DNA from 4 places in the Bacillus cereus group sp. N8 genome. Region 4 is predicted to be linked to each of the others. Evidence: riboswitches for the same ligand, from Rfam matches in the RefSeq annotation. Region 4 holds a riboswitch; each other region holds the start of a gene.

Region 1 (3,156 bases), on a different contig from region 4:
TGACACCACTTTGTACCCTAATCCTCTTCTTCTCCGGATCGAATTCTAATATTTCATTATACCCTTTCATATCAAGCATTGTACCGTTCGGATAATACGTCTGCCCGCCTTGGCTATGTTGCATACCTGCAATAGAAATCTTCTCTCCAGAAACATTTGCATCTTGCACTAACTGTTTTAATGAACTTTCATCCTCAGCATTTTCAACACGTTTAATTTTCGTTGGAAGCAACTTTCCTACATCACTCATAATAGGATGGTCCAGTTGCTCTTTGTATGTATATATAGAAGTCGCGAGCAACACTGTATATGCTACAATTACAACCGCTATTTTTCTTTTTTTCAAATGGCACTCTCCTCGTTTGAAATTCTAATCTCACTAGTACTTCTCTCTATTCTTATTGTACCTACTTTCTTAAAAGGAAAATACTACACTGTAAAAAAGAACTATCCTTCTTTTACTTATTATGAAATGAAACCATAAGCATGATTTTAAAAAAATTTAAATATGATGTAGAGGAAAATAACTTTATTCAGGAGGTTGCTATGAAAGCAATTATTTGCACAAAATACGGGCCACCTAACGTTCTCAAGCTTCAAAATGTAAAGAAACCTACTCCTAAAAAGAATGAAGTATTAGTTAAGATTCATGCAACAAGTGTAACAACTGGAGATTGTAGAATGCGGAGCTTTTCTAGCCCCCTATTATTTTGGATTCCTATGCGAATTATATTAGGTTTCAGCAAACCTAGAAAACCTATACTCGGCGTAGAATTATCCGGTGAAATCGAAGAAGCAGGAACGGATGTAACTCTATTTAAAAAAGGAGACCAAGTTTTTGCATTAACAGAGCTTAATGTTGGTGGTTATGCAGAATATACATGTGTACATGAAAGTGGATTAATAGCATTGAAACCTACCAATGTGATGTATGAAGAAGCCGCAGTTATTCCCTTTGGCGGAACTTCGGCATTACACTTCCTAAGAAAGGCCCGTATAAAAAGAGGGCAACAAGTGCTCATATACGGCGCATCTGGATCCGTGGGAACAGCTGCCGTACAACTCGCTAAATATTTCGGCGCAACCGTTACGGCTGTTTGTAGCAATTCAAATTTTGAACTAGTGCAATCTTTAGGGGCTGATAAAGTAATTGATTATACTAAAGAAGATTTTACAAAGCGAGATGAACGCTACGATATTATATTTGATGCAGTTGGAAAAATTAAAAAATCCTATTGTAAGAAAGCATTAACAGCTAACGGTAAATACGTGTCAGTCAATGGAACGATGGCAAAAGTAAGCAAAGAAGATATGCTTCTACTAAAAATGCTAACGGAAGAAGAAAAATTAAAGCCCGTTATCGATAAAACTTACCCGTTAGAAGAAATTTCAAAAGCTCATACGTACGTAGAGACCGGACATAAAAAAGGAAATGTTTCCATTACCTTAAAATAAAATATATTCAGAAAATAACATTGACAATTCTTTTTGTAAGATTTACTATTAGTACCATATTTAAAAACTACATACACATACTCTTATCAAGAGTGGCGGAGGGACTGGCCCGATGATGCCCGGCAACCGAGCTTATAACGTATAAGCTAAGGTGCTAATTCCTGCAGAACGATTTTCGTTTTGGAAGATAAGAGAGGAACCTATTTCGTCTATTCGGCACCTCTCTTATTTTTGAGAGGTGCTTTTTATTTTGGAACGTATATTAAGGGGGAATTATAGATGAAAAAGGTATTATTAAGTATTGTAAGTGGAGCTGTATTATTGTTAGGTGCATGTGGTGCTAATTCTGATAAAGAGGTAAAAGCATTAGATGAGAAAAAGATTACCGTTGGTGTAACAGGTGGACCGCATGAACAAATTTTTGAAAAGGTGAAAGAAGTTGCAGCAAAAGATGGTCTCGAAATTGATGTAAAGGTATTTAATGATTATGTAGCGCCAAACGTATCTTTAGATGAAAAAAGCCTCGATGTAAATAGCTATCAAACTAAATCTTATTTAGATGTATTTAAAGCCGAACGCAACATGAAATTAACTGAAGTATTTTCAACAGTAACATTCCCTATGGGTGTATATTCTAAAAGTTTAAAAGATGTAAAAGAATTAAAAGAGGGCGATGCAATCGCTGTCCCAAATGATCCAACAAATGAGCTTCGTGCTTTAAAGCTATTTGAAAAAGCAGGAGTTTTAAAAGTTGATCCAAAAGCTACAGAAAAAGCGACTGCAAAAGATGTAATTGAAAATCCGAAAAATTTAAAGATTGTTGAATTAGAGGCATCTCAATTACCAACGCAGCTAAGTGAAGTAAAGGCAGCTGCAATTAATACAAACTTTGCATTAGGTGCAAAATTAAGCCCCGCGAAAGATTCTATTTTCCGCGAAGGAAAAGATTCACCATATGTGAACTGGGTCGTTGTTCGTACTGAAAATAAAGATGATGCTGTTGTTAATAAATTAAAGAAAGCTTATCAATCTAAAGAAGTAAAAGATTTCATTGAGAAAAAATTCGATGGTTCTGTTTTACCGTCTTGGTAGGAGCTGACTATAATGATTGAATTAAAAAACGTCTCCAAAGTATTTACAACAAAAAAAGGGAATGTTGAGGCTCTTAAATCAACTTCCCTTAAAGTAAAAAAGGGCGAAGTATTTGGAATCATCGGATATAGTGGCGCTGGCAAAAGTACATTAATTCGTTGTGTAAATTTATTAGAAAAACCAACGACAGGAAATATCATTGTAAATGAACAAGATTTAACAACCTTATCGACAAAAGAACTCGCAAAAGCAAGACAAAAGATCGGCATGATTTTTCAAGGATTCAATTTACTTAAAACCGTTACCGTTTATGAAAACATCGCTCTACCCTTACGTCTATCTGGTCTCTCCAAAAATGAAATTGAAAAAAGGGTAGAAAAGTATTTACGTATTGTTGATCTTTTTAATAGAAAAGATGCATATCCAAGCGAATTATCTGGTGGTCAAAAGCAACGTGTAGCAATTGCTCGTGCACTATCTCATGAGCCTGAAGTTTTATTAAGTGATGAAGCAACGAGCGCATTAGATCCGGAAACGACCGATTCTATTCTTGATTTGTTATTAAAAATTAATGAAGAAATCGGGATCACGATTTTACTAATTACACAT
Region 2 (3,156 bases), on a different contig from region 4:
TTGCGCAACTACAACCGTTCGCAAATGAGGCGAGTGTTTTATTTGATACGAGCTTAATGGGAGCATTTTCTTTAAAAGACGCTGCTTCTGGTTCGCGTTTTAATATTATGTCTGGTTTAGTGGCGATGCAAATGATGTTAATTGGACTGTTAGACGGTGTTCAATCAATTGGTATAGTTACACCGTACCGAGCACAGTCCCGCTTTTTATCAACTTGTATTAGAGAAATGTTACAGAGAACGAAATATCAAAACATACCAGTATTAGCGGCAACAGTTCATAAGTTTCAAGGTTCTGAAAGAGATATGATGATCTTTGATACGGTTGATAGTTATCCGCAAGAACGTCCTGGTGTATTATTCTTTGATCATAAAAACCATCGCCTCGTCAATGTAGCAGTAACGAGAGCGAGAGGGAAGTTCATTCAATTATCGGATTGCCATTATATGCGTAAAAACCTTTCGAGAAAACAAGCGTTATCACAATTAACAGCACATATAGAACGTCACGGTGATGTGTATGATCGCACGACATCAAGACAATTGTGGGAGCGAAAAATTTCGAAACGTTTACGCTGGTTTATGGAAATGAATCTTGAAGAGCCGAAAGGGTTATTAAAAGATATTTTAGTGGCAAAACGAGAAATTATCATTTCACTTCCAAGTACAAAACAAGTGGATAAACGAGTATGGCAAGCGTTAATGCGCACAAATGCGCAAGTAACAGTTTATAGTGATGGACCAGTTCCATTAAAAAATGTAAAGTTACAAAGACAAAATAAAGCGTTCCCGTTCCTAGTAATTGATGATGAAATCTTTTGGGCAGGGGCACCACTCACATCTCAAATGATGTTTGAAGGGAGCACGGAATTCCCGTATATATGTGCAAGACTACAAGCGCCGGAAACGATTGGTGTATTAAAAGGATTTTTGGATATTCGGTAAATTCGGATAGGAATTCCTTGACTTTTATTCGGAATAAACTTAGAATAAAAATAATTTAATATAATTTTATGAAAATTCTTATCACGAGAGGTGGAGGGACTGGCCCTACGATACCTCGGCAGCGGATTCTATATGAATACTGTGCCAATTCCAGCAAGTTTACTTGAAAGATAAGAAAGAAGCTCATTTGACTGTATATACAGAAGCCTCTTTCTATCTTTTAGAAAGAGGCTTTTTTACGTGAAAATAAAAGGGGGAAGAAAAATGGGAGCGACAGGAGTAACGTCACAAAGAAAAACAATTGAAGAGAGTATAGAAAGAAATAAGGAAAAGTACATAGAAACAAGTCATGATATTCATGCGAATCCGGAGATTGGTAACCAAGAATTTTACGCATCAAGAACGTTAAGTTTATTACTAGGAAGTGCAGGTTTTCAGTTACAGCACAATATTGCTGGACATGAAACAGGTTTTATCGCACGAAAAAGTTCAGGGAAACAAGGACCAGTTATCGCATTTTTAGCTGAGTATGATGCTTTACCAGGACTTGGTCATGCGTGTGGTCACAATTTAATTGGCACAATTAGCGTTGCGGCAGCAATTGCATTATCAGAAACGCTTGAGGAAATCGGCGGAGAAGTTGTCGTGTTTGGAACGCCAGCAGAAGAAGGCGGGCCAAACGGTAGCGCAAAATCGAGTTATGTAAAGGCTGGTTTATTTAAAAATATCGATGCGGCGCTTATGATTCATCCGAGCGGAAAAACAGCGACGACGAGTCCTTCATTAGCAGTTGATCCACTTGATTTTCATTTTTACGGAAAAACAGCTCACGCGGCAGCTTCACCTGAAGAAGGGATTAACGCATTAGATGCGGTAATTCAGCTGTACAACAGTATTAACGCACTTCGCCAACAACTTCCCTCAGACGTGAGAATACATGGCGTCATTACAGAGGGTGGAAAAGCACCTAACATTATTCCTGACTACGCTGCAGCGAGGTTCTTCATCCGCGCAGCAACGCGAAAAAGATGTGCAGAAGTAACAGAAAAAGTGAAAAATATTGCACAAGGAGCAGCGTTAGCAACAGGTACGAAAGTAAAAATCCATCAATTCCAAAATGAAATCGATGAACTACTCGTAACAAAAACATATAACGACATCGTAGCTGAAGAACTAGAATTACAAGGTGAAGAAGTAAATCGTAAAGAAAGACTTGGCATCGGTTCAACCGACGCAGGAAACGTAAGCCAAGTTGTACCGACAATTCACCCATATATTAAAATCGGTCCAGATGACTTAATTGCGCATACAAATGAATTTAGAGAAGCAGCACGTTCAGAATTAGGAGACAAAGCACTTGTTACATCTGCAAAAGCACTAGCGAATACAGCGTATCGATTAATTACAGAAGAAGGGCTGTTAGAGAAGGTGAAGGAGGAGTTTAGAGAGGCGCAGAGGAATCAGGGATAAGGGGATTAAGGTGCTCTTTTCGAAGAGCAATCTAATTAATAAGTAGAGATATAAAAAAGAACATTGATATTTCAATGTTCTTTTTTATTTACTAATCATTGATTTTGTTGGTTTTTCTCAAGAAAGAGAAACTTTTACTGTTACGTACCCCTTTATTAGAACGACAATTTCTCCTCAAACTCACTCTTTAATACAATTAAAGGAGATGATAATCCAAATTGCATTAAAGAGTCTAAAAATGTAGCGAGAGAATCCATCGAATCGCTCATGACCTTCATCATATAATTAAATTCGCCGCTAATTCGATATAAATCTGTTACTTCAGGAGCGGCATTACAATATTGGATAAAATCAGAGCATTGGCTCGTTTTAAACATAATGAATGCTTGAATGTTTTTATTAATTTTGGAAGGCTCAAATTTCGTTCGGTAAGCCGCTATAACTCCTTGATCTTCAAGTTTATTAATACGCTCTTTTACAGCAGGCTGCGTCATGGATATAATTCGTCCTATTTCTGAAACGGAAATTCTCGCATTTTCATACAACAAGTTCATTATTTTATGGTCAATTTCATCCAGTTTTACAGCGTTTTGCATTGTGTAGCCTCCTTGTTTGGTTTTCTAAAGTAAACCACGAATTATAACTATAATATCATAAGCGAACGAACTGAATTACCTATAAATCTATATTTAAAATTATTGGTGTTTGCATGAAAATATAAGTATAGCATTTATCAAACGGA
Region 3 (3,156 bases), 230 kb from region 4:
AGTGAAACTGGCTTTATGATCGGGGCAACGGCGGCCATTGTATCTAATATTTTTTTAGGACAAGGTCCGTGGACGCCGTGGCAAATGTTCTCTTGGGGTATGATCGGATTTATAGCGGGATTACTCCGAAATACATTTTTGATGAAAAAACTGTGGGGGAGACTGTTGTACGGATTCGTCGTTGGATTTTTATTTGGCTGGATTATGAATTTCTGGGGTCTTCTCGGTTTTATACAGGAAGCAACTTGGGAAACAGTTATTGCTTACTATGTCGCAAGTTTTTCTTTCGATCTTAGTCACGCGATATCGAATGTTATTTTCCTGCTGTTATTTAGTACGTCATGGATTACGATCCTCACAAGATTTAAAAAGAAATACGGTATATTAGATGAGCATAACGTGACATAGAAAAGCATACTCATATAAGGTAGGGTCGCGACTTACATATTCGTTTGCCTCTTTCATGCTTCTTACATATTGTAAGGAGCATTTTTTTATTGTCAAAAAATAGATCCAATATAAGTCGGCTATTATATAAAAATATTTGTATAATATTAGGTGAGAATTATTTTCAAAGAGGAGGTGTATAGTTAATGAAGTTAGTTATTCCGAAGCAACATGGTGCATGGGCTATGCTTGTTATACCATTTCTATTAAGTGTCATACTTGGGAACCCTACTTTCTATCATATCCCACTGTTTTTAGCGTGGTTCTTTATCTATTTAGCTACGTATCCATTTCTTATGTACATAAGGAAAAGACGAAACAAAGAGTTTCTACACGCTACAATTGTTTATTCTATCATTGCATTCGTATTTGGGATGATTTCTTTATTATATGAATGGCGAATTCTTTTATTCGCAGTATTAATGATTCCATTGTTTATTGTAAATATGTATTACGCTCGTCAAAAAAATGAACGAGCATTACTAAATGATATTTGTGCGATTATAGTGTTTTGTATAGGTGGTTTAATAAGTTATTATTTTTCAATGAAGCAAATCGATAAAACCGCAGTATTCATTGCGCTTATTTCATTTTTGTATTTTTTAGGAAGTACGTTTTATGTGAAAACAATGATTCGTGAGAAAAATAATCCGAAGTATCGTCTCATATCTTGGGGGTATCATATTGTATTGACGGTAATTGTATTTGCTATCAATCCATGGTGTTCTCTTATATTCGTACCAAGTGTCATTCGAGCAATTATATTGTATGGTAAAAAAATTTCTATATTAAAAGTAGGGGTTTTAGAAATTGTTAATTCTGTATATTTTTTAATCATAACGGCAATAATAATGAAGTATGCCATTTGAAAAAACTTCCCATCTATTGATGGGAAGTTTTCAATCTTTTTCTAAAATGTGAACGGTATAATCACATCTTTGCAATGCTTGCTCTACGGCGTAAAGGGATTGTTCAATACGTGCGCGATTAAAATCTTTTTCAACTGTTTGTAGTGCTTCTTCTAAACAATGTTTTGCTTCTTTTAATGATTGAAAAGAATCTTGTACATATCCGCGGGCGTTTTGATACATTTCATAGTCCTCCTTTTTTACTCATATACATGTAGTATGAACACTGAGGAGAAAAATATAATTTGTTATATTTATTTGACAATTAAAATGAAATTACGTATAGTTTATTATAAAGTGAATATTTTCTTATCCAGAGAGGTGGAGGGACTGGCCCGATGAAACCCAGCAACCGCGATGCAGGTGCTAATTCCAGCAGAACATTTTTGTTCTGGGAGATAAGACGAAGATATACGTAACTTCTTCTTATCGGAGAGGTTTTTTTGTTGCAAAAAAACCGATTACGAAAACATATAATAAGAAGAAAGGGGTTGCGAAGTACTGTGACACTCGAAAAATACGTAAAACTGCGTAGTACAGTTTATGAATATATGATAGAGCAAGATAAGCCAATATCATTGTTAGATATTCAAGAACATATCGTTTCGCATCATGAAGGAAAATTCACGAAAAAAATGTTACATCAATTTTATTTATCAAGACTATTAGATGAACTCAAACTGGATGGGAAAATTACTTTAGCTGATGATGAATATCGCTATGCTGAAAAAGGGGTATTTTATAAAGCGGGAAAAGGGAGCTAGGCTCTCTTTTTTTTTGAAGTATGTAGTGTAAAAGACTGCTAAAGCAGCCTGATACAAGGGAATGGTGTTGAGTGTGTAGTGTCAAAGATTGAATGTGCCTGAAAGAGGCACTTCATTATCGGCTGCAAATAAAAGAGACACCTTCGCCGAATAGGTGTCAGTCGTTTTGTCACGTAGACTCGCTACTTGACAGTAATTAGAATAACATGTGGGGTTTTTGAAGTCAAAAGGGAATTAAAGGAAGAGGTGATAGGATGTACGCTTACTTATTAAAAGATATAACGAAATGGATTCCAAAGTACATTATAGATAAAGGTTATGAATATTATGAAGAGGGACATGTAGAAGATGTTGAAATACAAGACAAGAAAGTATTTGCTTTCGTTACTGGAAATGCAGGAAACTATGAAGTAATTATTGACCTTACTGATTTTACAAAAAGCAGCTGCGAGTGTCCGAATGAAAATTATTGTAAGCATATGGCGGCAGTTGTGTATGATATTCAAGATGCTGGTGAGAGTACAGTTAAAGAACAACTGAAAGGTTTAGAAAAAGAAGAATTACTAACAGTACTAAATCGTTTGTTACAAAGTTCAAAAAATGTCCAAATCGTAGAGACGATGTTAAAGAAAGGGAAGATTTAACTGTAGAGGGGAGTTGCTTTGTAGTGAACGTACTAATTATATACGCTCACCCTAGTCCTTCAAGCTTTAACGCAGCGATTTTAGAGCATGTGCAAAAAGGACTTGGGGAAACAAATCATTCTGTTACGCTACTTGATTTATATAAAGAACAATTTGATCCAGTGCTTGTATTTAATGAAGAGAAAAAAAGACGGGATTTACTATATGAAGAAGAGACGAAGCGATATAGAGAATTAGTGAAAGCGGCGGATACTCTTCTTTTCATATATCCGATATGGTGGTGGGGCATGCCTGCTATTTTAAAAGGATTTATCAATCGTATTTTTGTAGCTGGATTTGCTTATAAATATGAAGGAGCCCTGCCGAAAGGTTTATTGAAAGGAAAGAAAGCAT
Region 4 (3,156 bases):
AATAGAGTAAAAAACAACTTGTAACATTTTCTAAATATATTGTAAAATGATTGTAACAAAACATACATAAAATGAAATAATACTTAAGAAATAATGTTGGGGGAAAAGGAGAGAGTATATTGTTCCGAAAAGTAAAGGGTATATTAGTTGGGGTACTATGCGTAGCTGTAGTAAGTGGTTGTGGCGCAAAAGTAAGTGATGTGGCATTAGTGAGTGATATTGGTGGGAACGTTGTAGAGGCTAAGGCTGATGTACAGGATTCAATTAGCTTGGTTGATGCGCGTACTGGTACTGAAGTAAAAAAATTAGATTTATCAAGTTTAGGTTATTTTGAAGATGAAGCGAAATTCAAAAAATCGGTAACGAAGGTTGCAAGTGAAGTTGGGAAAAGCGTTGACAAAAAGATGGTTCCTTCACGTATAGCTCCTGATGGAAGTTGGCAAGAAGGAAAACCTTCTTATGAATTAATGGAAAAAGAATTAGTAGATAAATTATTAAACGTAGGTATGTGGGATTCTTCATATCAATTACCTATTGTTGAGAAAAAGCCTATCGCAACATTAAGTGATGCGCAAGGAAGTGGCACGGTAATTGGTAGATATGAAACGAATTTAGGTGGATCAGCAGGTGGCCGTATTGAGAATATTCGTTTGTCGGCAGCGAGCATAAATGGAGTTGTATTAGCAAAAGGAGACAGTTTCTCTTTCAATGCATTAATCGGTGATACAACGCCAGATAAAGGATATCAATTAGGTAAAGAAATTGTAGATGGTAAATTAGTAGATGGTTATGGTGGTGGCGTTTGTCAAACATCATCAACTCTATACAATGCAGCAGATCAAGCTGGTTTGAAAATGGTAGAGAGAACTACACATTCTAAAACAGTAGGTTATGTCCCGCAGGGAAGAGATGCTACAATTGCGTATCCTTATTTAGATTTAGTGTTTGAAAACACGAATGATGCGCCTGTTAAGCTATATATGGGCATACAAGGCGGAAAGTTAGTTGCTGAAGTACATAAGATGAAATAAATATCATAAGTTATAAGAATAAAAGATTGGAAGCCGGTATTTCTAAGTTTGTTAGAAGTACCGGCTTTTTGTGTACGGTGTATAAAGAAGAGTAATTTTGATGGCATATTGTTTGTATGTACGAAATAAGTATAAATTTAATTCTTAGTTTTCCTATTGACATTGTTTTAATTTATCTGTATTCTTCATAATAACAACTTAATAAATGGAAAAATTTATTAGTTTTCTTATCAAGAGAGATGGAGGGACTGGCCCGATGAAATCTCAGCAACAGGCTATAAAAGTACTGTGCTAATTCCAGCAAACGAATGATGCGTTTGGAAGATGGGGGGAAATGGATTAACATTCAACTCTTCTTATATGTATAAGAAGAGCTTTTTGTTTAGAGAGGGGGGATAGAATGAAATTTGATGCAACGTATTTTTTAGAAAGTTTTCCGCAATTATTTAAGTATGTATACATAACTTTAGGGATTACTGTTGTTTCCATGATTATTTCTTTCTTTATAGGGATTGGCTTGGCAATCATAACAAAAAACAAACCGAAATTTTTATATCCAATTGCAAGGGTGTATATCTCTTTCTTTAGAGGAACACCGTTATTAGTTCAATTGTTTGTGTTGTATTTCGGATTGCCACAAATATTTCCGGCTTTTACAGTACTTACAGCTATGCAAGCAACCTTAATTGGTCTCAGTTTAAATAATGCTGCTTATTTGTCAGAGATAATTCGAGGTTCATTAAATGCTGTTGAATCAGGGCAAATGGATGCTTGTTTATCAGTAGGGATGACAAAAGCACAAGCCATGCGGCAAATTATCTTTCCGCAGGCTATTCGTGTAGCAGTGCCGTCACTTGGAAATAATTTTGTTGGATTGTTAAAAGAATCTTCGTTATCTTTTGCGCTTGGGGTGGCTGAAATTTTAGCACAAGCGAAAATGTTAGCTGCTCAATCGTATCGTTATATGGAAAGTTATTTAGCGGTAGCGATTGTGTATTGGATTATTACAATTGCAATTAGCTGGGGGCAGAAAAAATTAGAAAAGAAACTTGATGCGCCGTATTTATAACAGAAATGAGGTGAAGTATGTGATTGAGATAAGTGATTTGTATAAATCCTACAAACTTAATGAAGTGTTAAAGGGAATTTCACTTACTGTGAAAAAAGGGGAAGTGGTAGTAATTATTGGACCTTCTGGTTCAGGGAAATCGACCCTATTGAGATGTTTGAATTTATTAGAACAACCGAATGATGGAAGTATTAGAATTGAAGATTTAGAGATTCATGTGAAGAAAATTTATAAAAAAGAAATAATACAATTACGGCAAAAAACAGCTATGGTTTTTCAAAACTATAATTTATTCAAAAATAAAACAGCACTGCAAAATATTACAACGCCATTAACGGTTGTACAGAAAAAAAGTGAAGAAGAGGCAAAGAGAATAGCGAGAGAAATATTAAAACAAGTAGGATTAGCTGATAAAGAAGATTTTTATCCAACGATGTTATCAGGGGGGCAACAGCAAAGGGTAGGGATTGCTAGAGCAATGGCTTTAAATCCCGTTGTATTATTGTTTGATGAACCGACTTCTGCGCTTGATCCAGAATTAGTTAATGAGGTACTGCAAGTTATTAAAGACTTGGCAAGACAGCATATAACGATGGTTATTGTTACACATGAAATGAATTTTGCAAAAGAGGTGGCGGATCGCATTATATTTATGGCGGATGGAATTATCGTAGAGCAGGGAACGCCAAAAGAGATTTTTAGAAACCCACAAAATGAACGTACGAAAAAGTTTTTACGACAATTAAATGCATCTGAAGAAGGAAATCATTTCGTTATTTAGGAGGAAGAGTTATGAGGAAATCGTCATTATTACTAACGATAGCATTAACACTATCAGTTAGAGCTTTGTCTGCATGTGGTTCAAACGTATCAAGTGAAAAAACGAATGAAAAAGTAGTGAAAGTTGGGACTTCTGCAGGTCGTAGTCCATTTATTTTTAAAGAGGGTGAGAAAGTAAAAGGTTTTGATGCTGAAATTATTGAAGCAGCTGCTAAAAAAGCTGGATATAAAGTAGAATGGAATGTTTCTGATTTTGAAGGATTATTTGGTTTATTA

What was found. A riboswitch is a leader RNA that binds a small molecule or an ion and turns the genes downstream of it on or off. The one in region 4 is predicted to bind S-adenosylmethionine.
Region 1: another riboswitch for S-adenosylmethionine. It lies ahead of JDS80_RS26485 (MetQ/NlpA family ABC transporter substrate-binding protein); the one in region 4 lies ahead of JDS80_RS07630 (amino acid ABC transporter permease).
Region 2: another riboswitch for S-adenosylmethionine. It lies ahead of JDS80_RS19065 (M20 family metallopeptidase); the one in region 4 lies ahead of JDS80_RS07630 (amino acid ABC transporter permease).
Region 3: another riboswitch for S-adenosylmethionine. It lies ahead of JDS80_RS06360 (hypothetical protein); the one in region 4 lies ahead of JDS80_RS07630 (amino acid ABC transporter permease).

What each region holds. Positions count from the first base shown of each region.
Region 1 is NZ_JAEHBK010000035.1:17,682-20,837, reverse strand. Features, by position in the region: gene JDS80_RS26495 (FAD-binding oxidoreductase) at 1-346, opposite strand, end outside; gene JDS80_RS26490 (NAD(P)-dependent alcohol dehydrogenase) at 547-1,455, shown strand; SAM riboswitch class I at 1,536-1,649, shown strand; gene JDS80_RS26485 (MetQ/NlpA family ABC transporter substrate-binding protein) at 1,735-2,547, shown strand; gene JDS80_RS26480 (methionine ABC transporter ATP-binding protein) at 2,560-3,156, shown strand, end outside.
Region 2 is NZ_JAEHBK010000013.1:113,254-116,409, forward strand. Features, by position in the region: gene JDS80_RS19060 (AAA domain-containing protein) at 1-944, shown strand, start outside; SAM riboswitch class I at 1,020-1,121, shown strand; gene JDS80_RS19065 (M20 family metallopeptidase) at 1,209-2,414, shown strand; gene JDS80_RS19070 (Lrp/AsnC family transcriptional regulator) at 2,570-3,010, opposite strand.
Region 3 is NZ_JAEHBK010000003.1:8,660-11,815, reverse strand. Features, by position in the region: gene JDS80_RS06375 (ECF transporter S component) at 1-408, shown strand, start outside; gene JDS80_RS06370 (YwiC-like family protein) at 594-1,316, shown strand; gene JDS80_RS06365 (hypothetical protein) at 1,347-1,538, opposite strand; SAM riboswitch class I at 1,662-1,760, shown strand; gene JDS80_RS06360 (hypothetical protein) at 1,799-2,119, shown strand; gene JDS80_RS06355 (SWIM zinc finger family protein) at 2,374-2,763, shown strand; gene JDS80_RS06350 (NAD(P)H-dependent oxidoreductase) at 2,787-3,156, shown strand, end outside.
Region 4 is NZ_JAEHBK010000003.1:241,339-244,494, reverse strand. Features, by position in the region: gene JDS80_RS07635 (VanW family protein) at 120-1,031, shown strand; SAM riboswitch class I at 1,256-1,362, shown strand; gene JDS80_RS07630 (amino acid ABC transporter permease) at 1,432-2,100, shown strand; gene JDS80_RS07625 (ATP-binding cassette domain-containing protein) at 2,120-2,881, shown strand; gene JDS80_RS07620 (amino acid ABC transporter substrate-binding protein) at 2,893-3,156, shown strand, end outside.